2 linked regions of the Variovorax terrae genome follow. The main gene of each other region encodes a partner of the protein of the gene in region 2 in a complex. Links are inferred from orthologs where the notes say so. Each region holds a gene or a part of one and is shown on either strand. Other genes may lie near its edges.

Region 1 (14,900 bases), 540 kb from region 2 along the record:
CGCCGTGCCCGGCCTGAGCGGCGTCGCGGCCGTGAGCGTGGGGGTCGATGCCGCCTGCGCCCTGAAGCTCGACGGCACGGTGGTCTGCTGGGGCGGCAACCACGTCGGCCAGCTCGGCGACGGCACCACGGTGCTCAGAACCGCCCCCGTGGCCGTCGCGGGCCTGGCGGGCGCCATGGCCCTGAGCCTGGGCAGCGGCGGGCACGCCTGCGCCCTGAAATCCGACGGCGCGGTGGCCTGCTGGGGCTACAACGGGCAGGGACAAGTCGGCGATGGCACCAAGGCCAACCGACTGACCGCCACCCCCATCGCCGGCCTGAGCGGCGTGGCCGCCATCAATGCGGGCGAATCCAGTTCCTGCGCCTTGAAGACCGACGGAACACCGCTGTGCTGGGGCCTCAACAACCTCGGCCAGGTCGGCGACGGCACGCTGGTGGACAGACTGGTTCCCACGCGCCTGGGCAACAACTGGATTTTCTGGAAATAGGCCCGAGGTCCAGGCGCCCTGGACGCGAGCAGCTATCAAAACAATAGCAACCCACCATTTCTTCAAGGGAAACATCAACCATGCAAACCTCCTCCACTCCAGAACGCACCGTCCCGCGCCCTGCCGCACGCGCCTCGGCGGCCTGGCTCGGCCTGCTGATGGCAGCGGCGCTGACGGCTTGCGGCGGCGGCGACTCCACCGCCGCCCCCGGCTCCGCGGGTGCGCCCGCCGGCCCCGGCAGTCCCAGCGGCCCCGCCAACCCGGCCACCCCTGATACTCCTCTCACCGTGAGCGCGGACACGCCGGCCCACGCGGTGGCCTACACGATCTACAGCCACACCGCATCCGCCAGCGCCGGGACCGTGGCTTCCGTCAATTGGGACTGGGGCGACGGCACACCCGCAGGCTCCAGCAACCCGGCCCGCCACCTGTGGAACAAGGCCGGCAGCCTCAGCCTCGGCCTGAGCGCCGTGGTGAATGGTGCCAGCGTCACGGCCACCCACGCCGTGGCGGTGGCAGGCGAGCCGGTGTCGGTCGGGTATCGCCATACCTGCGCCATCAAGCCCGACACGAGCGTCGCCTGCTGGGGCAAGAACCAGTTTGGCCGGCTGGGCAACAACTCCGTGGTCGACAGCGCCGTTCCCGTCGCCGTCAGCGGCCTGAGCGGCGCCGTGGCCCTGGGCACCGGCGGCACGTTCAGCTGCGCGCTGAAATCCGACGGCACCGTCGCCTGCTGGGGCTACAACGCCTCGGGCCAGCTCGGCAATGGCACCACCACCCTGGCCGCCATCCCCGTGGCCGTGCTCAACATCACCAACGCGGTGGGCTTGAGTTCAGGCGACGGCCATAGCTGCGCCGTCAAAGCCGACGGCACGGTGGCCTGCTGGGGCTACAACGGCTTTGGCCAGCTGGGTGACGGCGGGTTCACCGACCAGGCAACGCCGGTTGCCGTGCCCGGCCTGAACAATGTGGTCGCGGTAGGCGCGGGGGACTACCACAGCTGTGCGCTGAAGGCAGACGGCACCGTGGCCTGCTGGGGCTACAACCAGGCCGGCCAGATGGGCAGCGGCTCGAACTTGCCGACAAACGTCCTCGCCCCTACGGCCGTGGCCGGCGTGAGCGGCGTGGCGGCCATCAGCGTCGGGGCGCAGCACACCTGCGCCCTCAAATCGGATGGCACCGTCGTGTGCTGGGGCTACAACGGCTGGGGCCAGTTGGGCGATGGCTCCCAGACCACCTATTCGGGCCCGGTCGTGGTCGCCGGGCTGGGCGGCGCGGTGGCCGTTGCGATGGGCGACATCCACAGCTGTGCGCTGAAATCCGACGGCACCGTCGCGTGCTGGGGCTACAACGGCCTGGGCCAGCTCGGCGACGGCACCTTCGCCGCCAAGCCGAACTTCATCCTCGTCCCCGGCCTCAGCAACGTGACCGCCCTCAGCGCGGGCGGCTACACCAGCTGCGCGCTCCAGGCCAGCGGCACGGCACTCTGCCTGGGCTACAACAGCAACGGGCAGCTCGGCGACGGCACCACCGCGCTCAAGATGGCGCCCACCGCCGTCACCGGCGGCGCGGTCTACTGGAAATAGGGCCCGCGGCGTCTGGCACGTTGGCGTCATCGATGCAGTCCACCCGGCCCCTCCGTTCGTGGCTCCAGACGCTGCAAGGCGCCATGCGTGCTTCGATGCGGGTGGGCCTGTGCGCCGTGGCGCGGGCGTTTTCTGCGGCGGTTCAGCGCCGCCCGTTGCACCGCATCGGCGTGCAGGCGCAGCCCGCGCCCCGGCCCAGAGAGATACCGGCCGGACATCGGGAGGCGATGCCTGCCGCGGACAGTGCCAACGACGACACCATGGAAAGCAGCGACGACCTGCTGTACGGCTGCCGCGTGCTGCTGGTGGATGGCGAGCCCGCCATCCGCCACGCCCTGCAGGTCTTGCTGTTTCGATGGCACTGCGACGCGCGCGTGGTCGCCAATGCGGCCGAAGCGCTGGCCCTGGTCGCACAGCAGCACGCACGGCATGGCGGACGGCACAGCGAAGGCTCGTGGACGCCCGAGCTGGTGCTCAGCGGCTATCGCCTGCCGGGCAACGGGTCCGGCATCGACGCCGTGCAGGACGTGCGCCGCGCGATGGGGCGCCAGGTGGCCGCCGTGCTCATTTCGGGCGACACCACGCCGGAGCAGGCGCAGCTTGCCGCGCGCCACGGCCTCACGCTGGCGTGCAAACCCGTCACCTCCAGCGTGCTGCGCGACAAGATGGTGCAGGCGCTGCTGCGCCGCCCCTAGCCGCGGCGCCGGCACGGCGATGTGCACAATGCCCCAACCACCCTGCTCCCATGCAATCCCTCACCGACCGCTTCCTGCTGCAGCCGCCGAGCCAGATCACCTACCGCCTCAATCTGCTGCTGGCGGCCTGGCCCTCGGTGCTGCTGTCGCATCTGTCCGTGTCCCTGCTGCTGGTGGTGGCGCTGTGGGGCCGCTTCCCCACGAGCTGGGTGCTCGGCTGGTTTGGCAGCGTCGTGGCGATCTGCGGCATGCGGCTGCTGATCTACCGCTACCTGAAGCTTCGCCCCCTCAGCCACGAGCCGCACGGCGTACCGCGCGCGCAGGACGAGGGCATGGCGGCGCGCAAGCGGCATTGGGCCTGGCTGCTGATGCTGGGCCAGTTCGCGCAGGCGCTGCCCATGCCGCTGGCGATTGGCATTTTTTCAGACCCGGCCCAGCCCGTCATCATGTTCCTGATCGTCTCTTTCACCGCGCTGGTCCTTGCCGGCGGCATGTTCACCAGCGCGCAGTGGATACCGGGGTTCGCGGCCATCGCCGCGCCGACCGTGGGCATCACCCTGGTCTCGCTGTTCGTGCTCGACATCCAGGAACAGGCCATCCTGATAGGGCAGTCGCTGTTGATGCTGGGCTTCGCGGTCACGATCGTGCGCAAGCAGTCGGGCATGGTCGGCCGCCTGCTCGACCTGCAGCTCGAAAAAGACCGGCTGGTCGACAGCCTGCAAGTCGAGAAGAGCACGGCCATCGCCGCCCGCGAAGCTGCCGAGGAAGCCGGGCAATCCAAATCACGCTTCTTTGCGGCGGCCAGCCACGACCTGAGGCAGCCCCTGCACGCGCTCACCCTGCTGGTGGGGCAGCTCAGGAACGAGGCCCGCCCGGCCACGCAGGCGCCCCTCGTCGAGCAGGTCAGCGCCAGCGCAGCATCGCTCAGCGCGCTGTTCGATGACCTGCTGAGCCTGTCGCAACTCGATCGCGGCGACCTGTCCGTCAAACCGCGTCCGGTGCGGCTGGGCGTGCTGCTGAACAAGCTCGCCGCGCAGATGAGGCCGCTGGCGCAGCAGCGCGGCCTGCGGCTGCGTGTGCACGCCCGCGCCCTGACGGTGCATGCCGACCCGCTCATCCTGACCCGCGTGCTCAGCAATCTGCTGGCCAATGCGCTGGTCTACACCCGGCAGGGCGGCGTGCTGATGGGCATGCGGCTGCGTGGCGAGGCGGTGCGCATCGAGGTCTGGGACACCGGCATCGGCATTGCCCCGCAGGAGCAGGGCCGGGTGTTCGAGGAGTTCTACCAGCTGCACAACCCCGAGCGCGACCAGGCCAAGGGCCTGGGCATCGGGCTGGCCACGGTGCGCCGGCTGACGGATGCGTGCGCCTGGCCCTTGGGTTTGCGCTCGCGCCCGGGCCAAGGCAGCTGCTTTTTCGTGACGGTGCCGCTGGCGCATGCGCCGCCGGTGGAGGAGCCGGCTGCGCCCCAGGCGTTCGGCGGCAGCGATGAGCCGGGCGTGCTGTATGGCCTGCGTGTGCTGGTGGTGGACGATCAGAAGTCGATCTGCAATGCCATGCTGTCGGTGCTGGGGCAATGGGGATGCGATGCCAGGGCGGCCACCACCCCCGCCGAGGCGCTGCGGCATGCGCGCCCGCGCCAGGATGGCGACACGAGCAGCCACGACAGCGAAGGCGATTGGCAGCCCGAGCTCATCATCAGCGACCTGTGGCTCACTGCAGGCGCATCGGGCCTGGATCTCGTCTTGCAGCTACGCGGCCTGCTGGGCCGCGCCCTGCCCGCGTTGCTGGTCTCCGGCGATACCAGCGCCCACGCCCTGCAGCTCGCCGCCCATCACCAGCTCGCATTGCTGCACAAGCCCGTGCCGCCAGACGTGCTGCGCGACAAACTCCATGAGATGCTGGTCGACTAACGCTGCCCGATGAAGTCTGGCGCTTTGACGCTGCGGTTGGCGCAGCTCAGGAACAGCTCGACACGGCTGGCCACGCGGTAGGCCCGGTAGATGGCGCTCACATGCAGCTTCACGGTTTCGGGGCTGATGTGCAGTTCGGTACCGATGATGCTGTTGGAGCAGCCGCGAAGCAGCAGCTTGAGGACATCGCGCTGGCGCGGCGTCAGCAGCTCTTCGCCGGGGGTGCTCACGTCGTTGAAATCAACGCGGCTGGCCACGAACAGTTCCTTGGGGAAATAGACCCGGCGCTGCGCCAGCGCGCGCAGGCCCAGCTCGAACTCGGCGAGGTCGCCATGCTTGGGAATGACGCAGCTGGCGCCGTTCTGGATGCATTGCACGGCCAGGTCCAGGTCGTTGTTGCCCGAAACGATGCCGATGCTTTGCGTGGTGCAGGCCTTGCGCACTCGCTGCAGGGTCTCGATGCCCTGGCTGTCGGGCAGCCCCATGTCCAGCAGCACCACATCGATTTCGGCATTCATCGAGTCGAGCACGGCCAGCGCCCGGGCGCAGCTCGAGGCCTGCGTGAACTTCGCATCCGGCTGGAACTGCATGATGCATTGCATCATGCCTTCCCGCACGAGCGGGTGGTCTTCGATCAGCAGGTAGTGCATCAGCGTTTCGAGGCTTCGGGTGGACGGTCCGGCTTGGGCATTCTCCAGGTATTGTCTTCGATTCAGCCAGGCACCACGTTGTCGACGCCCGGCGCGCCGAAGGCCTGCTGCTTGAGCTGGGCCAGCTGGTCGCGCACGCGGGCGGCCTTCTCGAACTCGAGGTTGCGCGCATGTTCGAGCATCTGCTTTTCCAGGCGCTTGATTTCCTTGGCGATGTCCTTCTCGCTCATGTCCTCGATCTGGGCCCGCTGCAGCTCCAGCCGCTCGGCTTCCTTGCCGGCCTTTTCGCTGTAGACGCCGTCGATCAGGTCGCGCACCTGCTTTACGATGCTGCGCGGCGTGATGCCGTGGGCCTCGTTGTAGGCCACCTGCTTGATGCGGCGGCGCTCGGTCTCGCCGATGGCCTTCTTCATCGACTCCGTCATCCGGTCGGCATACAGGATGGCGCGGCCGTTGAGGTTGCGCGCGGCGCGGCCGATGGTCTGGATCAGCGAGCGCTCGGCGCGCAGGAAGCCTTCCTTGTCGGCGTCGAGGATGGCCACCAGCGAGACTTCGGGAATGTCCAGCCCTTCGCGCAGCAGGTTGATGCCGACCAGCACGTCGAAGGTGCCCAGGCGCAGGTCGCGCAGGATTTCCACGCGCTCGACCGTGTCCACGTCGCTGTGCAGGTAGCGCACCTTGACGCCGTTGTCGCTCAGGTAGTCGGTGAGCTGCTCGGCCATGCGCTTGGTCAGCGTGGTGATGAGCACGCGCTCGTGCTTCTCGACGCGGATGCGGATCTCCTGCAGCACGTCGTCCACCTGGTGGGTGGCCGGGCGCACCTCCACCTCGGGGTCCACCAGGCCGGTGGGCCGCACCAGTTGCTCCACCACCTGGCCGGTGTGCGTCTTCTCGTAGTCGGCCGGCGTGGCCGAAACGAACACCACCTGGCGCATGCGCTGCTCGAACTCCTCGAGCTTGAGCGGCCGGTTGTCCAGCGCCGACGGCAGGCGAAAGCCATACTCCACCAGCGTGGTCTTGCGCGCGCGGTCGCCGTTGTACATGGCGCTGAGCTGGCCCATCATCTGGTGGCTCTCGTCCAGGAACATCAGCGAATCCTTGGGCAGGTAGTCGGTCAGCGTACTGGGCGGGTCGCCGGGCGCGGCGCCCGAGAGGTGGCGGGTGTAGTTCTCGATGCCCTTGCAGTGGCCGACCTCGCTGAGCATCTCCAGGTCGAAGCGGGTGCGTTGCTCCAGCCGCTGGGCCTCGACCAGCTTGCCCGCGTCCACGAACTCCTTGAGGCGCTGGTCCAGCTCGACCTTGATGGTCTCGACCGCGGCCAGCACCTTGTCGCGCGGCGTCACGTAGTGGCTGGACGGGTAGACGGTGAAGCGCGGGATCTTCTGCCGGATGCGGCCCGTGAGCGGGTCCATGAGCTGCAGCGATTCGATCTCGTCGTCGAACAGCTCGATGCGCACCGCCAGTTCGCTGTGCTCGGCCGGAAACACGTCGATGGTGTCGCCGCGCACGCGGAACTTGCCGCGCGAGAAATCCTGGTCGTTGCGCTGGTACTGCATGCGGATGAGCTGGGCGATCACGTCGCGCTGGCCCATCCTGTCGCCAGCGCGCAGCGTCATGATCATGCGATGGTAGCTCTCGGGCTCGCCGATGCCGTAGATCGCCGAGACGGTGGCCACGATCACCACGTCGCGCCGCTCCAGGATGCTCTTGGTGCAGGACAGGCGCATCTGCTCGATGTGCTCGTTGATCGCCGAGTCCTTCTCGATGAACAGATCGCGCTGCGGCACGTAGGCCTCGGGCTGGTAGTAGTCGTAGTAGCTGACGAAATACTCGACGGCGTTCCTGGGGAAGAACTCGCGGAATTCGCTGTAGAGCTGCGCCGCCAGCGTCTTGTTGGGCGCGAACACGATGGCCGGGCGGCCCAGCCGGGCGATCACGTTGGCCATGGTGAAGGTCTTGCCCGAGCCGGTCACGCCCAGCAGGGTCTGGAACACCTCGCCGTCGCGCACGCCCTCGACCAGCTGGGCGATGGCCGTGGGCTGGTCGCCGGCGGGGGGATAGGGCTGGAACAGCTCGAAGGGCGAATCAGGAAAACTGATGAATTCGCCATTTTGCTTGGCGGGCATGAGTTCGATCGCTTCTGGCATGGGTGGTTTTTGCATCAGCCCTTAAAATTGGGGATAACCCGGCAGAGTACAACAGGTCCGGCCTCTTCGCTACTGACAGATTTCGACAACATCCGAGGATTTCTCATGTCTCTTTTCACCGCCGTGGAAATGGCGCCGCGCGACCCCATCCTGGGCCTCAACGAGCAATTTGCCGCCGACCCCAACCCGCACAAGGTCAACCTGGGCGTGGGCGTGTACTACGACGACAACGGCAAGCTGCCGCTGCTCGAATGCGTGCAGGCGGCCGAGAAGCAGATGATGGAAGCGCCCAAGGCGCGCGGCTACCTGCCGATCGACGGCATCGCCGCCTACGACTCGGCGGTGAAGGGCCTGGTGTTCGGCGCCGACAGCGAGCCGGTGAAGTCCGGCCGCGTGGCCACCATCCAGGCGCTGGGCGGCACCGGCGGCCTGAAGGTCGGCGCCGACTTCCTGCGCAAGCTCAAGCCCGCCGCCAAGGTGCTGATCAGCGACCCGAGCTGGGAGAACCACCGCGCCCTGTTCACGCAGGCCGGCTTCACGGTGGAAACCTACCCCTACTACGATGCCGCCAGCCGCGGCGTCAACTTCGACGGCATGCTGGCGGCCCTGCAGGCCACGCCGGCCGGCACCGTCGTCGTGCTGCACGCCTGCTGCCACAACCCCACGGGCTATGACATCACGCCCGAGCAGTGGGACCAGGTGATCGCGGCCGTCAAGGCGCGGGAGCTCGTGCCCTTCCTCGACATGGCCTACCAGGGCTTCGGCCAGGGCATCGCCGAGGACGGCGCCGTGATCGGCAAGTTCGTCGCCGCCGGCCTGACCTTCTTCGTCTCGACCTCGTTCTCCAAGAGCTTCAGCCTCTACGGCGAGCGCGTGGGCGCCCTCTCGGTGCTGTGCGACAGCAAGGAAGAAGCCGACCGCGTGCTGAGCCAGCTCAAGATCATGATCCGCACCAACTACAGCAACCCGCCCATCCATGGTGGCACCGTGGTGGCCACCGTGCTCAACACGCCCGAGCTGCGCGCGCTGTGGGAGAAGGAGCTCGGCGACATGCGCCTGCGCATCAAGCAGATGCGCATCGCGCTGGTGGAAAAGCTGAAGGCGGCCGGCGTGAAGGAAGACATGGGCTTCATCACCACGCAGATCGGCATGTTCAGCTACTCGGGCCTCACCAAGGACCAGATGGTGCGCCTGCGCAACGAGTTCGGCGTCTACGGCACCGACACCGGCCGCATGTGCGTGGCCGCGCTCAACAGCAAGAACATCGACTACGTCTGCGCGGCCATCGCCAAGGTCCTTTGAACCTGGCGCCCGCCAGCGCCGAGACCTTCACGCAGGACGCGCTGCAGAACCCGCACAACCGGGCCATCCTGGAGCGCCTGCCCGGCCTGAAGCTGCCGGACGCCTGGCTGGTCGCAGGCTGCCTGTTCCAGACCGTCTGGAACCTCCGCTCGGGCCGCCCGCCCATAGCGGGGATCAAGGACTACGACCTGTTCTATTTCGATGCAAGCGACCTGTCGGCGCAGGCCGAAATGGCGGTGCAGGCCCGGGTCGAGGCCTGCTGCGCCGACCTCGGCATCACGGTCGAAATCAAGAACCAGGCCCGCGTGCATACGTGGTATCCAGACTATTTCGGCTTCCCCTACCCGGCGCTGACCTGCTCGCAGGACGGGCTCGACCGCTTCCTGGTGCGCTGCACCTGCGTCGGCCTGCAAGCCTGCGGCGCCGAGCCGGTGCTCTATGCCCCGAACGGGCTGGACGAGCTGTACCAGGGCATCCTGCGCCCCAACCCCCTGTGCGACCACCGCACCCTGTTCACGCGGAAGGTGGCGAGCTACCGGGCCCGCTGGGGCTGGCTCGAAACGCGCGCCTGACGCCCGCGCGGCCCCACTCGGGGCTTTTATACTTTCGCCACTTCATCAGGCGCCCTCGCGCCGCTGGGATCCACTGTGGCACGACTGATCATGATTCTGCTGGGCGTCGACTACCTGCGCCAGCGCTGGCGCAGCCTCATGGTGGCCGGCTGCCTGAGCGCGCTGGCCGGCGTCTTCGTCCTGATCGACGCGCTGGACGGCGTGCTGTACTTCCCGCTGGGCCTGTTCGCCTACCTGCTGCTGGCCGAGGGCCTGGCCACCCTGGCCGTGGCCTGGACCGGCGTCGGCGGCCAGCGCGCGCTGCGCTACATCAAGGGCCTGGCCTTCGCCGGGGCCGCCGTGCTGATCCTGGGCGACTACCGGCACGGCAACTTCATCCTGTCGATGATCTTCGGCACCCTGTTCCTGGCCGACGGTCTGCTGCAGTCGGTCTCGGCCTACCTGGTCCGCTTCCGGCGCTGGCGCGCCGCGATGGCCGGCGGCCTGATCGAGATCGGCGTGGCGATCTTCTTCTACCAGCCCTACCCCACGCACTACGTGGGCACCGTCGCCTATTGCGTGGGCCTGGCCCTGGTGTTCGGCGGCTGGAGCATCATCCTGGTCGCCCTGCGCACCCGCACGCTGACCCACAACCCGGGCTTCGGCTCTGCCTCCCGGGCGGCCACCCCGACCAACCAGCCGTCCGGCCCCGAAGCGCCTCTCGAGTGGGACGGCCCGCCCGCCGCAGGCGAGAAGGCGCTGACGGTGCATGTGTGGACGCCCGTCGGCACCTCGAAGGCGCCGGTGCAGCGCGCGCCCATCGTCGACCGCTACATCGCGGCCGTCGACGTCAACGGCGTCATCTCCACCGGCCATGCCGCGCTGGAGTCGCCCGAGGGCATCTACATCAGCCTCTACCCCGGCGTGGAGATCGACCGCTCTCCCAGCGAACTGGGCCGGGTGCTGCGCGCTACGCGGGACAACGACGTGCCGGGCCTCTTCCAGCCCGACTACGCGACCGAGGCCAGGGCGTGGTGCGAATCCACCACCAAGGTGCGCATCCGCAACTACAACCCGGCCCGGCTGCGCCTGTTCTGGGACGGCTACCGGCAGGATGCGACCTACAACCTCACGCACCGCAACTGCTCCAGCAGCGTGGCGCGCGCGCTCGAGGCCGCCGTCGAAGGCTCGGTGGGACAGGTACACGGGCAAGACCGCGGCTGGCGCGCTTTCTTCCGCATCCTGGTGACGCCCGAGCTCTGGGTAGCCGCCCAGATCCGCAAGCGCGCCGCCACCATGGCCTGGACGCCGGGGCTGACGCTCGACTACGCGCGCGCCATCAGCATGCTGGCCGACCCCCGGCCCTTTGGCTGGGTCAAGATGACGCGCCTCGCCATGCGCCGCAGGATGCTGTCGCGCCGGCGCTGGAGGGACGAGCACGCCAGCGCGGCGCGCGCTCCAGAGTGAACCGGTGCCGCGAGGGAGCCAAACCCCGTCATCGGCCGATTATCAAATTAAAAGCGGCGGATGTCCTGGCCCCGCGGTGCTCTGAAGCTATCATTTCGATAGCAATAGCCAGCCGCTCCTAGCCCCAGACCACCGAGCGCATCGAGATCGAGGCCGCCTGGAACAGGTTGTTGAAGAAGCGCGGCGCTTCCTTGGCGTCCACCGCGCCGGCGGCGTGCAGCAGCGGCAGGTAGTGGTCGTAGGTGGGATGGGCCAGCTGCGCCACCTGGCCCAGCTTCTGGAAGTCGGCCAGCGCCGCCAGGTTGCCCTTTTGCAGGTAGTCGCCGATCGTCTTGTCGAACTCGATCGCCCAGTCGTAGGCCTGGTTGCTGGCCGCGCTGCGCTGGGTGGCGCGCAGGTTGTGCACGATGTTGCCGCTGCCCACGATCAGCACGCCGCGATCGCGCAGGCCCTTGAGCTGGCGGCCCAGCGCGAAATGCTCGGCCGGCGGACGGTTGTAGTCCATGCTGAGCTGCACCACCGGAATGTCGGCCTGGGGAAACATCGGCTTGAGCACCGACCAGGTGCCGTGGTCCAGCCCCCATTCCTGCTTGTCCAGGCCCACGGCCGGCTGCTTGATGCCCTGGCTGATTTCGAGCGCCACGGCCGGCGCGCCGGGCGCGGGGTACTGCTGGTCGAACAGCTCCTGCGGAAAGCCGCCGAAGTCGTGGATGGTCTTGGGCTTGTCCATGCCCGTGAGGTACCAGCCGCGCGTGAGCCAATGTGCCGAAATGCACAGGATCAGCTGCGGCCGGGGGAATTTCGTGCCGAACTCCTTGCCCAGCGCCTGCCAGCTCTGGCGGAATTCGTTGTCCTCGATGGCGTTCATCGGGCTGCCGTGGCCGATGAACAGCACGGGCATGCGCTCGGTTTTCTTGAGCGACTTGAGTTGATCCAGCGCGGCGGCATCGGCAATCGTGGTCATGAAAGCTCCCATGGAGGCGGCTGAACCGCCCGCGGCGGCCAGCAAGGTTCTTCGATGCATATGAAATCGTTCTGCTATATAACCAAAAGGCTGATCAAGAACAGAGTGATGGGGGTTTGCAAAGGTTCCCCGTGCTCATCTTGCCTCCAAAGGCCCAACCTGTGCCAGTGTCGGTGTTTTCACTGCCTGCGTCCGGGCCCCGCAACTGCTATATTGCACCGCAACATAACCGGATAACAGGCCCCCGATGCTCTACCAGATCTATGAAGCCCAGCGCTCCCTGATGGAGCCCTTCGCCGATTTCGCGCAGGCCGCCGCCAAACTCTACAGCAACCCGCTCTCGCCGTTCGGCCAGAACCCGTTCGCGCAGCGCGTCTCGGCCAGCTACGACCTGTTGTACCGGCTGGGCAAGGATTACGAAAAGCCCGCGTTCGGGCTCCAGACCGTCAACGTGGACGGCGTGGACGTGGCCATCCACGAGCGCGTGGAGATCGACAAGCCCTTTTGCGAGCTGCGCCGCTTCAAGCGCTTCTCCGACAACCCGGCAACGCTGACCCAGCTCAAGGGCCAGCCCGCGGTGCTGATCGTGGCGCCGCTGTCGGGCCACTACGCCACGCTGCTGCGCGACACCGTGCGCACCATGCTGAAGGACCACAAGGTCTACATCACCGACTGGAAGAACGCCCGCATAGTGCCGCTGGCCGACGGTGAGTTCCACTTGGACGACTACGTCAACTACGTGCAGGAGTTCATTCGCCACCTGCAGGGCGTCTACGGCAACTGCCACGTGATCAGCGTGTGCCAGCCCACCGTGCCGGTGCTGGCCGCGGTATCGCTGATGGCCAGCCGTGGCGAGACCACGCCGCTGACCATGACCATGATGGGCGGCCCGATCGATGCGCGCAAGTCGCCCACGGCCGTCAACAACCTGGCCATGAACAAGAGCTTCGAGTGGTTCGAGAACAACGTCATCTACCGCGTGCCGAGCAACTTCCCCGGCGCCGGGCGGCGCGTCTACCCGGGCTTCCTGCAGCACACGGGCTTCGTGGCCATGAACCCGGACCGCCACGCCAGCAGCCACTACGACTATTTCAAGAACCTGCTCAAGGGCGACGACGCCAGCGCCGAAGCGCACCGCAAGTTCTACGACGAGTACAACGCCGTGCTCGACATGGATGCCGACTACTACCTGGAAACCATCCGCATCGTGTTCCAGGAATTCCGGCTGGTGCACGGCACCTGGGACGTGAGGGGCGTGGATGGCCAGCTCGAGCGCGTGCGGCCGCAGGACATCACCACCACGGCGCATTTCACGGTGGAAGGCGAGCTCGACGACATCTCGGGCGCCGGCCAGACCGAAGCGGCGCACGGCCTGTGCAGCGGCATCCCTAAGACGCTGCAGAAACACCTGGAAGTCAAGGGCGCGGGCCATTACGGCATTTTCAGCGGCCGCCGCTGGCGCGACGTGGTCTACCCCCAGGTCAAAGCCTTCATTCATGAACACAATCAGCCGCAGGTCCAGGCGGTGCGGTCATCGGCTGCTACCAAAAAAGTAGCAGCCCGAAGCCCGGCCCGGCCAGCGGCGAAGCGCAAGGCAGCGAAGGCCTGACCCACTCACGCCGGTGCAAGACCTCGCCCGCCGCCTCAACGACCTGTTGCCGCAGACCCAGTGCACGCGCTGCGGCTACCCGGACTGCGCGAGCTACGCGCAAGCCATCGCCGCGGAGGGTGCCCCCCTCAACCAGTGCCCGCCCGGCGGCGCCGAGGGCATCGGGCGGCTGGCCGCGCTGACGGGCCGGCCCGCCCTGCCGCTGAACCCGGCCAACGGCACTGAAGGGCCGCGTGCCGTGGCCGTCATCGACGAAGCCTGGTGCATCGGCTGCACCCTGTGCATCAAGGCCTGCCCGACCGATGCCATCGTCGGCGCCAACAAGCTCATGCACACCGTGGTCGAGCCGCATTGCACCGGCTGCGAGCTGTGCATCCCGGTCTGCCCGGTGGACTGCATCAGCCTGGAGAACGTCAGCGGCGAGCGCACCGGCTGGGCAGCGTGGTCACCCACACTGGCCGCCCAGGCCCGCGATCGCTATGAATTCCATAGCATCAAAGCACGGCGGGACGTGGACGATAACGAGAAAAGGCTCGAAACCAAGGCCCAAGCCAAGCTGGCAGACCTGCCGGCCCACACCCAAAGCGGCGATGCCGCCGAACTGGCCCGCAAGCGTGCCGTCATCGAGGCCGCGCTGGCACGGGCCAAGGCCCGGCGCAACGCATAGCGGCCAGCGCGATGGCGCCGGTATCAGCCATTTCTGACACCAGACTGAAACCACATCAGTATCCGAAGCATTTCCTGGGGCAAAAATGAACAAGGGTAATCCCTAGTACACACACCCTAGAATCCCTCACTTTCCTGAGAAGGATCAAGGCGCCCGCGAGCACGACACGCTCCTGGCGACCGGTCCAAAACACAACAGAGACAAGGAAAGAGGGAGCATCGATGCAGCATCAGCACTGCCTGCACGCCGAGGGATATGGGGTGGCGTTCGGCGACAAGGTCATCCTGGCCGAACTCGATTTCGCGCTGCGCGCCCAGGCCGTCACCGCGCTGCTGGGCCCCGCCGGCACCGGCAAATCCACGCTGCTGCGCTCGCTCGCCGGGCTGAACGACGGCAACCCCCGCTTCACCGCCTGGGGCCAGATCGAGTACCTGGGCCGACCTCTGTCTGACAGCCACCGGCCCGCGCTGGTGAAACAGAACGCCCGCCTCATGATGGCGTCGACGTTGCAGGCAGTGGCCGAGCTGGCCCGGCCGCGCCTGGCCCTGGGTCCGGCCGCGCTGCGCGACTGGTGCGCCGACTACGTCACGGCCATGGGCCTGCCCGAGCTGGCCGACCACCTGGATCAGCCGACGCTGGAGCTGCCCACCGTGCAGCAGCGCGCCGTCGCCATCCTGCGCGAGGCTGCGGCCGAGCCGGCACTGCTCATGGTGGACGAGCCCACGGCCGACCTGGACGAACACGACGCCCACCTGCTGATCGACCTGCTGCAGCGCATCGCCCACACCTCGGCCCTGCTGCTCGTGGTGCACAACCAGCGCCAGGCCCGGCGGGCAGCGCAGCACATGCTGCTGCTGGCCGG
Region 2 (15,031 bases):
CGCCCACCGCATGCGTGGCGAGGCGGGCGGTGTCCTGCGGCGCCCCCTGGCCCAGCGCTTCAAGCCGGGCCAGGCTGTCGCGCGTGGCGGCGGCCGACAGCGGCGCGTCGTCGCCCCGCGCGCTCGGCACGATCCAGTCGATCGCCAGCTCGCGCGGCCCGGGGCGGGCGCTGCGTGCGTCGGACCAGCAGGCCTCGCAGTCGGCGCTGATGAAGCGCTCCACCAGCGCAACGGGCGCGCGCTGGCCGTCGCTGGCGCAGAACGATTGCGCCAGGGCGGGGGGCGGCAGGCAGACGGCCAGGCCAAGCAGAAAAAGGGAAGGCTTCATCGGTGGGCTTTCTACAATGGGGCATATGTTCCCAGAAGTCGCAGCCGAGCCCCCCCTCTTACAGAATCTCAACCCCGAGCAGCGCGCCGCCGTCACCCTGCCCAATGAGCATGCGCTGATCCTGGCCGGCGCGGGCTCGGGCAAAACCCGCGTGCTGACCACGCGCATTGCCTGGCTGCTGCAGAACGGGCAGGTCTCGCCCGGCGGCGTGATGGCCGTCACGTTCACCAACAAGGCGGCCAAGGAGATGATGACGCGCCTCACGGCCATGCTGCCCGTCAACGTGCGCGGCATGTGGATCGGCACCTTCCACGGCCTGTGCAACCGCTTCCTGCGCGCGCATTACAAGCTGGCCAACCTGCCGCAGAGCTTCCAGATCCTGGACACGCAGGACCAGCTCTCGGCCATCAAGCGCTTGATGAAGCAGTTCAACGTAGACGACGAGCGCTTCCCGGCCAAGCAGACGCAGTGGTTCATCGCCGGCTGCAAGGAAGACGGCCTGCGCCCCAACATGGTGGAGGCGCGCGACGAGGAAACCCGCAAGAAGATCGAGATCTACCAGCTTTACGAGGAGCAGTGCCAGCGCGAGGGCGTGGTCGATTTCGGCGAGCTGATGCTGCGCAGCTTCGAGCTGCTGCGCGACAACGACCCGATCCGCGAGCACTACCAGCGGCGCTTTCGCCACATCCTGATCGACGAGTTCCAGGACACCAACAAGCTGCAGTACGCCTGGATCAAGCAACTCGCCGGCCCCGGCAGCAGCGTGCTGGCCGTGGGCGACGACGACCAGAGCATCTACGCCTTTCGCGGCGCGCGCGTGGGCAACATGGCCGACTTCGTGCGCGAATTCAACGTGCAGCACCAGATCAAGCTCGAGCAGAACTACCGCAGCTACAGCAACATCCTCGACTCGGCCAACGAACTCATCAGCCACAACAGCAAGCGCCTGGGCAAGAACCTGCGCACCGATCAGGGCCCGGGCGAGCCGGTGCGGGTGTACGAGGCCACCAGCGACTTCGCCGAGGCGCAGTGGATGGTGGACGAGATGCGCCAGCTGGTGCGCGACCACGGCACCGAGCCGGGCTTTGCGCGCAAGGAGATCGCCGTGCTCTACCGCAGCAATGCGCAGAGCCGCGTGATCGAAACCGCGCTGTTCAACGCCGGCGTGCCGTACCGCGTGTACGGCGGCCTGCGCTTCTTCGAGCGCGCCGAAATCAAGCACGCGCTGGCCTACCTGCGCCTGCTGGAGAACCCGCGCGACGACACCAGCTTCCTGCGCGTGGTCAATTTCCCGCCGCGCGGCATCGGCGCGCGCAGCATCGAGCAGCTGCAGGATGCCGCGCGCGCGATGGGCGCCTCGCTGCACGACGCCGTGAGCACGATGAGCGGCAAGGCCGGCGCCAACCTGGGCGCCTTCGTGGCGAAGATCGACGTGCTGCGCGAGCAGACCCAGGGCCAGACCCTGCGCGAGATCATCGAGCTGGTGCTCGACCACAGCGGCCTGATCGAGCACTACAAGGCCGACCGCGAAGGCGCCGACCGCATCGAGAACCTGGAGGAGCTGGTCAACGCGGCCGAGAGCTTCGTCACCCAGGAGGGCTTCGGCCGCGACGCGGTGGCGCTGCCGGTGGACGAGCTGGGCCGCCCGCTCACGCAGTCGCCCGCCAGCCAGGGGCTGGACCCGAACCTGCCACCGGCCGGCGAGCCGCTGGCGCCCGATGCCGACACCGGCGAGACCCTGAGCCCGCTGGCGGCCTTTCTCACGCATGCGGCGCTGGAGTCGGGCGACAACCAGGCCCAGGCCGGCCAGGACGCGGTGCAGCTCATGACGGTGCACTCGGCCAAGGGCCTGGAATTCGACTGCGTGTTCATCACCGGCATGGAAGAGGGCCTGTTCCCGCACGAGAACTCGATGAGCGACTACGAGGGGCTGGAGGAAGAGCGCCGCCTGATGTACGTGGCCATCACCCGCGCGCGCAAGCGCCTGTACCTGAGCCACTCGCAGACGCGCCTGCTGCACGGCCAGACGCGCTACAACCTCAAGAGCCGGTTCTTCGAGGAACTGCCCGAGGCCGCGCTCAAGTGGATCACGCCGAAGCACCAGGGCTTTGGATCGGGCTTCGGGTTTGCTCCTAATTCTGTAGCTAAGAATGACCGCTACACAAGGACCTCCGGCGGATTTAACCAGGATTTGACGCGTTTTGCGAGCCCGCCGGTGCCGGCGCAGAAGACCGCGCCCGCGCATGGCCTGCGCTCGGGCATGCAGGTGTTCCACAACAAGTTCGGCGAGGGCACGGTGCTCACGCTCGAAGGCTCGGGCGACGATGCGCGCGCGCAGATCAACTTCCCGCGCCACGGCGTGAAATGGCTGGCGCTGAGCGTGGCGAAGCTGACGCCGGTGTAGCGGGCTCTCTGGGTGCGCAGGAAAAACCTCTGACCGGGGCACGGGCCGGGCCGAAGGCTGGGACCATCTGAGGCCCTGATGGCAAGCGCAAGGCCTCAAGGCGACCGGGGATCCGACGGGCGAGCCGCCTGGAGGGGACGGTGAAAGCGCTGGACGAGCTTGACACGCAGATGGTTGATGAGGTGGTAGATCAACTGGAAGCACACGGTGAACATCACCATGACCAAGCCGATCAGGAGCAGCCTGTCGCTCACCTTGGGCAGGGTTTCGATGGCACGCAGCGTGATCGTGGTGGCCTCGACCACGCCCACCGCAGCGCCAAACCCGGACGACAGCACCATGACAAAAAGGGCGCGTACCAGGCCCATCAGAAAGAGCATGGCGGCGACTGGCGAACCATTTCGCCACTGCCGCATGGCCTCGACAGCGTTGTCGGACACATAGGCCGCCGCATACAGGGCGAGTGACACCACCATGGCCAGCCAGGGCGTCATGACAAACTGCCAGCGGCCGACGGAAAAGCCGGCGGACGCGACGTTGACCAAGAAAAACATCACGACAAAAGTGGGCACGGTCCGCATCACCGAGACCAGCCAGGCAGCCGGTGCGGCGGCAAGGCCGTTCCGAAACCGCGCAGCCGCCAGCGGCGCCCCCAGCAGCAGGCCACCCAGCAGGGCGCAGATGGCAATCTGGAAGTTCACGACCAGGCCGGACAGAAAATCCGGCAAGAACCGGGGAAGCAACTCAAGCATGGGCGCCTCCCCTGAGGGCCAGCCGCGCCTGCCACAGGTTGGCCAGGCGATGCACCACGGCAACCAGCAGCATGTAAAAGAGGAGCAAAAAGGTGTAGGTGGTGATGCGCTCACTGGAAAACGACGCAACGTCAGTCAGTGCGGACAGGAGTTCGGGTACACCCATCACCGATGCGGCGGGGCTGCCCCGGGTGGCGTTCACGACGAACGCCACCACTTGTGACCTGGCCCGGTAAACTGCGGCGCTCAAAGCGGGCTGCGATGGCGCACGCTCCTCGCGCAGTGTGAGCATCGCTTCCGCAACGGCCTGCCCTGCGTTGCAGCCGTTGAACAGGCCCAGCACCAGCACGGCGGCGGCAAGCGCCACAAACGGCGAACTGGCACCGGCGGCGCCGACCAGCACACTCGCCAGAATCATGAGCAAAATCAGCGGCGTGGACTGCATTGGCCACAGCAGGCCGCGCATGGCCCAGCGCAGCCACGGCTTATGGGAAGTCAGGCCCGCGCCAAAGGCCAGCGCAAAAGCCCAGGTCGCCAACACGGCACCCAAAACCAGCAAGATGGAAAACCAGATGCCTTCGAAAAGAAGGTCCAGCGCCACCCATGTCTTGAACATGGCCAGGGTGACCTTGATGCCGGTGGCCTGGTGGATGAATTTTTCCAGCCGGCCAACCAGCGGCGCAAATGATGTTGGCTCCAGCTGGTTGTCAGGCGGCGCCAACACGCAGGCCGGGTCCGTCAATGAGGTCATCTGCGCACAGCGGCTGCTTGCCCACAACAGGCGCTGCTGCTCCAGAAATGGCGAGTTCACCCCATATTTTTTGGCCAGCGCCTGCAACGCACCCGAATTGTGCAGGTGCCGCATCGACAGGCCCAGCACGTCTGCAAGGCGTTCACCACCTTCACGCGCCACGGCCGCCCCCCATGGCAATGGTGCAAAGCCAAACTTGGTGTCGTAGGCTGCGGCAAACGCGGGCTGCTGCAGATAGGACGCGAAAAAACTGTCGTCCTGCGCGACCAGAGAGCAGCCGCCCAGGCGAAGTTCATCGACGAGGCTCGAGGCTTTGTCGAAAAGCTTCAGGCGCGCGCCATTGACCGACAGCTCGGCATTGGTGCTGTTACCCACCGTCACGCAGACAGTGTTGCCGCGCAACTTGGCCAGGCCATCGATCGCAAGCTCCTTGCGCCCCAGCACAATGGTCTGCGACTGGTAGTAGTGCGGCCGCACAAAGAGGGCTTCCTTGTCTCTTTGCGAGGTGTGCCCCATGGTGGCAATGACCAAATCAACGCGCCCTTCACCCAGCAGGGCAAGGCGGTTGGCAGGCGTGACCACCACAAACACGGGCGCAACACCCAGCGAATCCGCAAGCTGGCGCGCCAGGTCAATTTCAAAGCCCTGCAGCAGGTTTGCGTTCTCGAAGGCAAATGGCGGGTAGCCGGTGCGCACGCCCACTCTCAGGGTTTTGGTGCAGATGACGCGCGACCACACATCCGCCGCACCATCGCAATTTGTGCTTCTTTGCGGACTGGCCTGTGTTGCCGGTGGCATCGGCGGCGACGGCCGGGTGTCTTGGCCCGCCGCGCTGAAACACAGCAGCGCCAGGCCGATGGCCAGCAACCGGCGCATCGATATCGTCCTGAATGCCGGCACAAGCGCCGAAGTACAGGCCACGACTTGCGCCAGCCTCCGCATGGCGAGGCTGCTTTCATCCACGCGGCAGGTTCGCATCAAGCTTTCTCAGGCTTCCAGCTGATTTCAACAAGGTCGAAATCGACAAACCAGTAGTTGCCCATTTTGTGAATGCCTTGGCCCGTAAAACGCGCCAGCACGGGAGGACTCAGGCTTGCCAGCTTATGCGCGGGCAAAGGCGCCGAAGCACAATAGGCGACGCGGGCTTGCAGGCCCAGGGCATCGGCCATCGCCTGCGTCTTGCCGATGTCGAGAAACACGTTGTGGGTCATCACAGCCAGGCCGCCGGGAGCCAGGTGGCGGCTCAGGCCCGTCAGAAATGGATCGACACAGCGGCGGCCGTCGGCGCCGCCCGCGCTCCAGCTCGCCAGGCGACCATCGCCCTCGATGTGCTCAGCCGCAAACTGCGGCAGGTTGGTGACCACAAGATCAAAGCATGCATCTCCACATGCCGCCCACATGTCACCCTGAACCAGGTTGGCCTTTTCAAGCAAGCCCTCTTGATCCAACAATTTTTGTGTCGCCTGAACTGCCAGCGGTTCGAGCTCCACACCCAACGCACTTTGCGCGCCCAGGGCCAGAAGCGTCGCCATCATCACGCCACTGCCGGTTCCCATGTCGAGCGCCCTGGACGATTGCACACGCGCCGCGTGCTTGCGTACGTAAAGCAGCAAGGCGGCGGTGTACTCGCTCGGGCTGAACAATGATTCGGTGTCGCTCAAAGTCGTTCAAAAAACGGTTTTATGGCATCACAGAGCAGTGGCTCCCCGGCGTCGGGCGAACGGCCGGAAGCACGGGTCGAGCGATAGTAACCTATGGATACACCTTGTAACGAAGCCGTGCGCCGGCGGCCACCTCGCCAGACAGGGGCTGCGCACCGATTGACAGAGGGGGCGAATGGGTTGAAACTTTTTGGTTAATTTCCACTCAAGTGGTTTTTCATAACCGGAGAGCGTTCATCATGATCAAGACCCTCATTGCCTGCCTGGCGCTGCTGGCCGGCGCGGCCTTCGCCGCCGACACGCCTTCCGGCCCGACTGCCAGCGAACGCATGGCCACGGCCCGCAAGGCCATCGACGCCAAGGACTGGAACAAGGCCCTGTTCGAGCTCAGCCAGGCGGCGCGCGAAGAGCCGCGCAACGCCGACGTGCACAACCTGCTGGGCTACACCTACCGCAAGAAGGCCACGCCCGACCTGCCCAAGGCCTTCGAGGAATACAACACGGCGCTCAAGCTCAACCCGAAGCACAAGGGCGCACACGAGTACATCGGCGAGGCCTATCTGATGGACAAGAAGCCGGCCGAGGCCGAGAAGCACCTGGCCGCGCTGGAGCAGATCTGCGGCAACAAGACCTGCGAAGAATACGAAGACCTGGCCAAGGCCATCGCCGACTACAAGGACAAGAACAAGTGAGGCGTGGCCCACCCATGAAAAAGCCCGGCTCGGCCGGGCTTTTTCATGGGCGGCCTGCGGTCAGCGTTGGCGCTGGGTGTCCGCCGGGTGCATCTGCCCGGGCTTGTCTTCCATGTAGCCCTTGCCGTCCTTCACGCCCTTGTGGCCCGAGATCTGCCAGGCCGTGCGCTGGTCGACCAGGCCGGCCAGGTATTCGAGTTCCTCGTCGGTGTGGTTGATGGCCTTGGCCGGCGTGAGGAAGCGGCCTTCCTTGGGCCGGACCTCGCCCCAGAAGGCCTGGTGGTAGTCGGACTGGCTCAGCGCCCGGTCGGGGCCGGCGCCCATCTCCACCGTGCCATAGCAGTTGCAGAAATAGCTGCGGTTGTCCTGCTCGGGAAAGACCTCGGCGTAGACGCCCGTGCCGCGGATGCCTGCGGTCAGCGTGGGCGTGACGATCTGGCGGCTCGACCCCTTGCCCCAGACGCTGGCCACCGCTCCCGTGACCAGGCGCAGCACGCTCACCACGCTCAGCGTGCTGCCGCGCTCCACCGTCAGGCGCGAGTTCTGCCGCACCAGGAACGAGGTGTTGCCGATCACGAAGACCAGGTTCGTGCCGGGCCCGGTCTGCACCTGGTCGCCGGTCATGATGGTGTGCTGCGGCAGCAGCCGGCTGCCGTTGAGCAGCGCGTCGCCCCGCAATTCCACGATGTTGCTGCGGGCCTGGGCCAGCGCGGCGGCCGAGCCGCCCACGGCCGTCCAGGCCGCCGCAGCCTGCAGGAAGCTGCGTCGGCGGAACCAGAGCAGTTCGTTCTCGGTGCGGCCTTGCAGGATGTGCTGGGTCATGCGCTCTCTCCGGGTGGGGTGGGGTCGTCGGCAACGAAGCTGTCGCGGAAGGTGAAATAGGTCGAGGTGAAGAACATGGCCGCCAGCACCAGCGCCACCGGCATCATGAGCAGGGAGGCCAGCTCGGCGCTGCCGCTGAGGGCCGCCATGCTGGTGATCACCGTCAGCGACAGCACGAACACTGCGGCCCAGGTGAGGCCGTAGAGGGTGAAGGCGCGGAAGTTGCGCAGGCATGCGACGAAACTGAAGAACAGGCTCTTGAGCGGCGGCACGCCGTGCCAGTGCACCAGCGCCGGCGCATGCCAGAACAGCAGCGACAGCGGCAGGTACAGGCCCATCGCCACCCACATGGCGAGCTGGAAATCAGGCGCCATCACCAGTTCGCGCGTGAGCTGGCCGCCCACCAGATAAAGCCGCGCGAACTGGCCGCCGTCGAACAGCGCCGAGACGCCCATCACCAGCAGGAAGCCCGCCGCGTAGAGCGCGCCCAGCACCATCATGGCCTGTGCGCGTTGCTGGCCGGCCCGGAAGGCGCTGACCAGGATGGACGGCATCGGGAACTTGCCCTTGGTGGCCTCCAGCGTGGCCGCCATCAGCCCCAGCGAGGCGGCCGGCAGCAGCGCCAGCGCGAGCGCGCCGCCGATGAAGGGCAGCAGCGTGGCCAGCGACATCACGGCCATGAACATGAAGAACAGGCCCGCCAGCGCGAGCGGCTGCTTGAAGAAGGTTTGGATGCCGAGCTTGACCCATTGGATACCGGTACGCGCGGGAACGATGTTCAGTTTCATTGGCGATGCATGAATGAGGGCAATGGGACACGAAGGTTCTGGCCAACCGGGGGGCCCCAGTTTGCGTGACAAATCCAGTGCAGGCAAGCGGCTCAGGCCGTCACCGGCTGGCGGATGCGCTGGCGCAGCACGCGCTCGAAGTGGCCGGGGTCGTGCGGCTGCAGCATGGCGGCTTCGCGCGGCAGGTGGAAGTCCCACAGCCGCGAGATCCAGAAGCGCAGCGCGCCGGCGCGCAGCAGGGCGGGCAGCAGCTGGCGCTCGGCGGCGGCCAGCGGCCGCACGGCGGTGTAGGCGGCAAGGAGGCTGTGGGCGCGAACGGCGTCGTGCGCGCCGGTTTCCAGCTCGATGCACCAGTCGTTCAGACACACGGCGATGTCGAACAGCCAGGCGTCGACGCCGGCGAAATAGAAGTCGAAGAAGCCGCTGAGCTGGCCGTCGTCGAACATCACGTTGTCGCGGAACAGGTCGGCATGCACCGGCCCGCGCGGCAGCGCCGCGTAGGCGGAGGAGGCCGCGACGTGGTTCTGGAACGCCAGCTCGGCCAGGATCAGCGTGCGCTGGCTGTCGCTCAGGTGCACCAGCACCACCGGCACCGTTTCGTTCCACCAGGCCAGGCCGCGCAGATTGGGCTGGCTGCGGTTGAAGTCGCGCGCGGCCAGGTGCATGCGCGCCAGCGTCGTGCCCACGGCGGCGCAATGCTCGGGTCCGGGCGCCAGCACGCTCCTGCCGCGCAAGCGGTTCACCACGGCGGCGGGCTTGCCCTTGAGCCGGTGCAGGATGTCGCCGTCGCGGTCGGCCGCCGGGTCGGGCACGGGAATGCCGCGCTGCGCCAGGTGCTTCATCAGGTGCAGGTAGAACGGCAACTGCTCGGCGCTCAGGCGCTCGAACAGCGTGAGCACATGCTCGCCCTGGTCGGTGGTGGCGAAGTAGTTGGTGTTCTCGATGCCGCCCTCGATGCCGCGCAGCTCGCGCAACTCGCCCAGGTTCAGCTGGCGCAGCAGAGCCTGCGCCTCCTCGAATGAGACTTCGGTGAATACGGCCATCTGGCAACAGTCGTGTGAACGGGCCCTGGTCCCTAGAACTTGATGACGTTCCACACCCGCTGGCCGGTCGGCCCGGGTGTGTCGAGGCCGTTCGGCCGGCTGCGTGCGCCGTCCAGCGGCAGTACCTCGTACTCGGGCACGTTGGCCTTGGGCTGCACGGTGATGCTTTGCGTCTCGCCGCCGTAGCGGACCTCGTCGATGCGCGAGCCGCCGTCTTCCACCCGGATGCGCTCGATGCGCTGGTCGCCGCGCAGCGCGGCCGGCCCCGAGCGGGTCAGCGGCTCCTGCCCGCCGGGCGGGGCCGGCAGGGCGTTGGGCGCCGGGTTCTGGGCCAGGGCCGCAGAGCCGGCGGCCACCAGCAGCAGGGAGAGGAGGACGGCACGCATGGCCCGATTGTAGAGGCGGGGCGCGGCGTGCGGCTGCGGCCGTGCACAATCTGCCCATGAGCGACGAAAAAGCAACTGCAAGCCCGAAAACCCTGGTCCTGGTGGACGGTTCCAGCTACCTGTACCGCGCCTTCCATGCCATGCCCGACCTGCGCGCCGTGCCGGGCGACCCGGCCAGCCCGGCCACCGGCGCCATCCGCGGCATGATCAACATGATGCAGGCGCTGCGCAAGGAAGTGCAGGCCGACTACGCCGTCTGCGTGTTCGACGCCAAGGGCCCGACCTTCCGCGACGCGCTGTACCCCGAGTACAAGGCCAACCGCTCGCCCATGCCGGACGACTTGCGCGGCCAGATCGAGCCGATCCACGAGGTGGTGGGCCTGCTGGGCTGGAAGGTGCTGGCCGTGCCCGGCGTGGAGGCCGACGACGTGATCGGCACGCTGGCTGTGACGGCCGCGCGCCAGGGCGTCGAGGTGGTCATCTCCAGCGGCGACAAGGACTTGTCGCAACTGGTGAACGAGCACATCACCATCATCGACACCATGAACGGCAAGAAGCGCGACGTGGCTGGCGTGACCGCCGAGTTCGGCGTGCCGCCGGCGCTGATGATCGACTACCAGACCCTGGTCGGCGACGCCGTGGACAACGTGCCCGGCGTGCCCAAGGTCGGCCCCAAGACCGCCGCCAAGTGGCTGCAGGAATACGGTTCGCTCGACGCCCTGGTGGCGCGCGCCAATGAGGTGAAGGGCGCCGCCGGCGAGAACCTGCGCCAGACGCTGGACTGGCTGCCCAAGGGCCGCGAGTTGCTGACCATCAAGACCGACTGCGACCTGGCGGCCTATGTGGCGGGCCTGCCGTCGTTCGAGGCGCTGACCTTGGCTGAACAGAACAACGAGGCGCTCAAGACCTTTGGCGAGCAGTACGGCTTCAAGGGGCTGGTCAAGACACTGGCCGCGCAGGCGCCGGCCGAGGCGCCGCCGGCCCGCAAGAAGGCCGACAGCGGCGCACCGGGCCTGTTCGACGAGCCCGAGCCGGCCGCTGCCGCCCCGGTGGCCAGCCACCTGAAATACGACACCGTGTTCACCTGGGAAGCCCTGGAGGGCTGGCTGCGCCAACTGGAGGCCGCCGAGCTGGTGGCGCTGGACACCGAAACCACTTCGCTCGACGAGATGCGCGCCGAGATCGTGGGCATCAGCTTCAGCGTGGTGCCTGGCGAAGCGGCCTACATTCCGCTGGCCCACAACTACCCCGACGTGCCCGCGCAGCTGCCGCGCGACGAGGTGCTGGCGCGGCTGAAACCCTGGCTGGAGAACCCGGCCAAACACAAGCTCGGCCAGCACATCAAATACGACCGCCACGTGTTTGCCAACCATGGCATCGAGGTGCAAGGCTATGCCCACGACACCATGCTGCAAAGCTACGTGCTCGAGGTGCACAAGCCACACGGCCTGGCTAGCCTGGCCGAGCGCCACCTGGGCCGCAGCGGCATCCAGTATGAGGACCTGTGCGGCAAGGGCGTGCACCAGATTTCCTTCAGCCAGGTCGATATCGCCAAGGCCGCCGAGTATTCGTGCGAAGACTCCGACCAGACGCTGGACGTGCACCGCGTGCTGTGGCAGCGGCTGGAGGCCGACGAAAAGCTGCGCGGCATTTACGAGTTGGAGATCGCCAGCAGCGAGGCGCTGTACCGCATCGAGCGCAACGGTGTGCTCATCGACGCGCCCACGCTGGCCGCGCAAAGCCATGAGCTGGGCCAGCGCATCGTGCAGCTCGAAACCGAGGCCTACGAGATTGCCGGCCAGCCCTTCAACCTGAGCAGCCCCAAGCAACTGGGCGAAATCTTCTTCGACAAGCTCGGTATGCCGGTGGTCAAGAAGACTGCCACGGGCGCGCGCAGCACCGACGAAGAGGTACTGGAGAAGCTGGCCGAGGACTACCCGCTGCCGGCCAAACTGCTGGAGCACCGCAGTTTGAGCAAGCTCAAGGGCACCTACACCGACAAGCTGGCCCAACTGGCCAACCCGGCCACGGGCCGCGTGCACACCCACTACGCGCAGGCGGTGGCGGTCACCGGCCGGCTGGCCAGCAACGACCCCAACCTGCAGAACATCCCGATCCGTACGCCCGAAGGCCGGCGCGTGCGCGAGGCCTTCGTCGCGCCGGCCGGCAGCCTGATCGCCAGCGCCGACTACAGCCAGATCGAGCTGCGCATCATGGCCCACATCAGCAGCGACGAGGCGTTGCTCAAGGCCTTCCATGACGGCATGGACGTGCACCGCGCCACCGCGGCCGAGGTGTTCGGCGTGGCGCCCGACCAGGTCAGCAGCGAGCAGCGCCGCTACGCCAAGGTCATCAACTTCGGGCTGATTTACGGCATGAGCAGCTTCGGCCTGGCGAAGAACCTGGGCATCGAGACCAAGGCCGCGGCGGCCTACATCGACCGCTACTTCCAGCGCTTTGCCGGCGTCAAGCGCTACATGGACGAGACCAAGGTGTCGGCCAAGAGCCGGGGCTACGTGGAAACCGTGTTCGGCCGCCGCCTGTACCTGCCCGAGATCAACTCGCCCAACGGCCCGCGCCGCTCGGGCGCCGAGCGCGCCGCCATCAACGCGCCAATGCAGGGCACGGCCGCCGACCTGATCAAGAAGAGCATGGTCAAGGTGCAGCAGGTGCTGGACGCCGAGCGGCGCGGCACCAAAATGATCATGCAGGTGCACGACGAACTGGTGTTCGAGGTGCCGCAGGCCGAGGTGGAGTGGCTCAAGCTCGAAATCCCGCGCCTGATGGCCGGCGTGGCTGACCTCAAGGTGCCGCTGCTGGCCGAGGTGGGGGTGGGGGAGAACTGGGACAAGGCGCACTGAGCGCGCCGAGGCACCCTCGTTCGCCGGGCGCTGGTGCTACTGTTTCTCCGACCACAGCTCCCCACCGGTCGCCCAGTCGCTGCGCTTGACCTCCTGCAGGATCACGTCCACCCCTTCGGGCTTGGAGCCCAGGGTGTCGACCACGGCCTGGGTCAGGGCCTTGACGAGGTTTTTCTTCTGCTCGTGCGTGCGGCCTTCGAACATTTCGACATGGATGGTGGGCATGGGTTTTTTCCTGTGGAGGTGGATGGTTCCGGGCATTGTGCCGTGATCTGTGCCGCGCCCGTTCCGGGGGCCGAGGGTTTGTAAATCTGTCGACAGAACTTGGGTAAAGACTTGCTGGGGAGCAAGATTTTGACCTAAACTGTCGACATAATGAGCCCCGATTGCCGAAATACCCCAAGGAGTCTTGGAAAACAAGACTTAGTTTTTCATGATTTGAAATCGTCTGTCGACAGCCTGAGGCTGTCCAGATTGCCCTTCTGCCTGCGGATCCTCGCGGAGAACGTCCTGCGCCACATCGGGCACAACGATGTGAGCGATGCGGATCTGGAGCGGCTGGCTGCGTGGCAGCCGGACGGGGCCTTGATCGAGGTGCCGTTTCATCCGGCGCGCGTCCTGATGCAGGACTACACGGGCATTCCGGCGCTGGTTGACCTGGCGGCACTGCGCGACGCATCGAGCCAACTGGGCGTCGATCCTCTCGCCGTGAATCCGCAGATTCCTCTCGACCTGGTCATTGACCATTCGCTGATCGTCGACTACGCGGGACGGCCCGACGCCGTCGCCCTGAACCTGGGGCGCGAGTACGAGCGCAATGCCGAGCGCTTCAGCCTGGCCAAGTGGGCGCAAAGCAATTTTCAAGACATGCGCGTTGTTCCTCCCGGCAGCGGCATCCTGCACCAGGTCAACATCGAACATATCGCCTCGGTGGTCCGCACGAAGAAGTTGGACAGCGGCGTGACTATTGCTTACCCCGACACCATGGTCGGCACCGACAGCCACAGCACCATGGTGAACGGGCTGGGGGTGCTGGGCTGGGGCGTCGGCGGCATCGAAGCCGAAGCGGCGCTGCTGGGGCTTCCCTTGCTCGTGCCGGTGCGCAGGGTCATCGGCGTGCGCCTGAGCGGCAAGCTGCGCGAGGGCGTCACCACCACCGATCTGGTGCTGACGCTGACGCAGAAGCTGCGCCAGTTCGGCGTCGTGGACGCTTTCGTGGAGTTTTGCGGCCCCGCCCTGGATGACTTGTCGGTGTCCGACCGGGCCACCGTGGCCAACATGGCGCCGGAGTTCGGCTCCACCTGTGCGTTCTTTCCGATCGACTCGCAAACATTGCGCTACCTGTCCATGACGGGGCGCGATCCCGGCCAGGTGGCGCTGGTGGAGGAATACGCCAAGGCGCAAGGCCTGTGGCGCGATGACGCCGTGACGCCTTCGTACAGCGCCGAGCTGGCGCTCGACCTCGCCGAGGTCGAGCCCTGCGTGGCCGGGCCGCGGCGCCCGCATGACCGGGTGGCCTTGGCGCAGCTTTTCAGCACCTTCGAGGCGGCTGTTCCGCGCGCGAGCGCCGCCACGCGCGCGGCCTTGTCGCATGGCAGCGTCGTGCTCGCGGCCATCACCAGCTGCACCAACACGTCGAACCCCTCGGTCATGCTGGCGGCTGGCCTCGTTGCCGAGAAGGCCATGGCCCGTGGGCTGCGCGTACCGCCATGGGTCAAGACCTCGCTGACACCCGGATCGCGCGTGGTGGCCGATTACCTGAAACAGGCCGGGCTGCAGCGCTCGCTGGATGGGCTCGGCTTTCATGTCGCGGGGTATGGCTGCGCGACCTGCGGGGGCAACTCGGGCAACCTGAGTCCCGACGTGGAGCGGGCCATCCAGGAGCAGGACCTCACGGTCTGTGCGGTGCTCTCGGGCAACCGGAATTTCGAGGCGCGCATCCACCCGCTTGCCAAGGCCAACTATTTGATGTCGCCGCCGCTGGTGGTGGCGTTTGCGCTGGCGGGTCGCATCGATCTCGACTTCAGCGCGGAGCCGCTAGGGCATGACAATCAGGGCGCGCCGGTCTTCCTGCGCGACATCTGGCCTTCCTCGCAGGACATCGCATCGGTGGCCGAGAAGGTGCTGTCCGCGCCGCTGTTCGTCAGCGGGTATGCGGATCTCTTCAAGGGCGACGGCCAGTGGTCCGCGCTGGACGTGCCGCAAGGCGTGCAGTTTCCATGGCAGCCCGAGAGCACCTACATCCGCCGGCCGCCCTACCTCGACGCGTTCGATCCCGGCGCGGCATTGGCAACGCCGGATGTGCAGCAGGCACGGGTGCTGGTCATGCTGGGGGACGCCGTCACGACCGACCATATCTCACCCGTCGGGGCGATCGCCGCTGCTTCGCCAGCCGCGCGCTACCTTGAAGAGCGGGGCGTGCGCCGCATCGATTTCAACGCCTATGGTTCGCGCAGGTCCAACCACGAGGTGATGGTGCGCGGCACATTTGCCAACATCCGCCTGCGCAACGAGCTGCTGCCCGGCAGCGAAGGCGGCGTGAC

Evidence for each region.
Region 1: the proteins of MMF98_RS13080 (region 2) and uvrB are in contact, whole or in part, in a crystal structure (PDB 7EGT), measured with the Thermus thermophilus proteins. The link is inferred for Variovorax terrae from one-to-one orthologs. Residues at the interface, in WP_096412145.1 of Thermus thermophilus: His654, Arg656, Phe657, Gln666, Asp668, Glu669, Lys680, Arg681, Leu682, Ser683, Lys685, Tyr686, Ala687; in WP_096411307.1 of Thermus thermophilus: Glu23, Leu25, Arg26, Asp27, Gly28, Glu29, Arg30, Phe31, Arg55, Glu326, Asp327, Phe328, Glu379, Ser382, Gln383, His398, Gly400, Arg401.

Annotation. Positions count from the first base shown.
Region 1 is NZ_JALGBI010000001.1:2,232,819-2,247,718, forward strand. The notes cover bases 4,937-7,842. They hold uvrB (excinuclease ABC subunit UvrB), read right to left. Parts: upstream 7,479-7,842; coding sequence 5,394-7,478; downstream 4,937-5,393. Other genes in these bases: MMF98_RS10545 (response regulator), read right to left, coding at 4,937-5,331; MMF98_RS10555 (amino acid aminotransferase), read left to right, coding at 7,584-7,842. Also shown: MMF98_RS10525 (RCC1 domain-containing protein), read left to right, coding at 1-487; MMF98_RS10530 (RCC1 domain-containing protein), read left to right, coding at 568-2,073; MMF98_RS10535 (response regulator), read left to right, coding at 2,157-2,768; MMF98_RS10540 (ATP-binding response regulator), read left to right, coding at 2,819-4,681; more of MMF98_RS10545, read right to left, coding at 4,678-4,936; more of MMF98_RS10555, read left to right, coding at 7,843-8,780; MMF98_RS10560 (nucleotidyltransferase family protein), read left to right, coding at 8,777-9,352; MMF98_RS10565 (HdeD family acid-resistance protein), read left to right, coding at 9,428-10,798; ygiD (4,5-DOPA-extradiol-dioxygenase), read right to left, coding at 10,917-11,762; MMF98_RS10575 (polyhydroxyalkanoate depolymerase), read left to right, coding at 12,010-13,371; electron transport complex subunit RsxB, read left to right, coding at 13,385-14,038; MMF98_RS10585 (phosphatase domain-containing protein), read left to right, coding at 14,260-14,900. UniProt on the Escherichia coli protein: The UvrABC repair system catalyzes the recognition and processing of DNA lesions. A damage recognition complex composed of 2 UvrA and 2 UvrB subunits scans DNA for abnormalities.
Region 2 is NZ_JALGBI010000001.1:2,763,468-2,778,498, reverse strand. Bases 6-3,042 are described here. They hold MMF98_RS13080 (UvrD-helicase domain-containing protein), read left to right. Parts: upstream 6-353; coding sequence 354-2,732; downstream 2,733-3,042. Other genes in these bases: MMF98_RS13075 (ABC transporter permease), read right to left, coding at 2,828-3,042; MMF98_RS13085 (hypothetical protein), read right to left, coding at 6-328. Also shown: more of MMF98_RS13085, read right to left, coding at 1-5; more of MMF98_RS13075, read right to left, coding at 3,043-3,484; MMF98_RS13070 (transporter substrate-binding domain-containing protein), read right to left, coding at 3,477-5,213; MMF98_RS13065 (50S ribosomal protein L11 methyltransferase), read right to left, coding at 5,213-5,896; MMF98_RS13060 (tetratricopeptide repeat protein), read left to right, coding at 6,136-6,588; MMF98_RS13055 (FecR family protein), read right to left, coding at 6,649-7,410; MMF98_RS13050 (BPSS1780 family membrane protein), read right to left, coding at 7,407-8,198; MMF98_RS13045 (homoserine kinase), read right to left, coding at 8,291-9,241; MMF98_RS13040 (hypothetical protein), read right to left, coding at 9,274-9,627; polA (DNA polymerase I), read left to right, coding at 9,684-12,488; MMF98_RS13030 (4-oxalocrotonate tautomerase), read right to left, coding at 12,525-12,749; aconitate hydratase AcnA, read left to right, coding at 12,864-15,031. UniProt on the Escherichia coli protein: A helicase with DNA-dependent ATPase activity. Unwinds DNA duplexes with 3'-5' polarity. Translocates on single-stranded DNA with 3'-5' polarity. Initiates unwinding more efficiently from a nicked substrate than double-stranded DNA.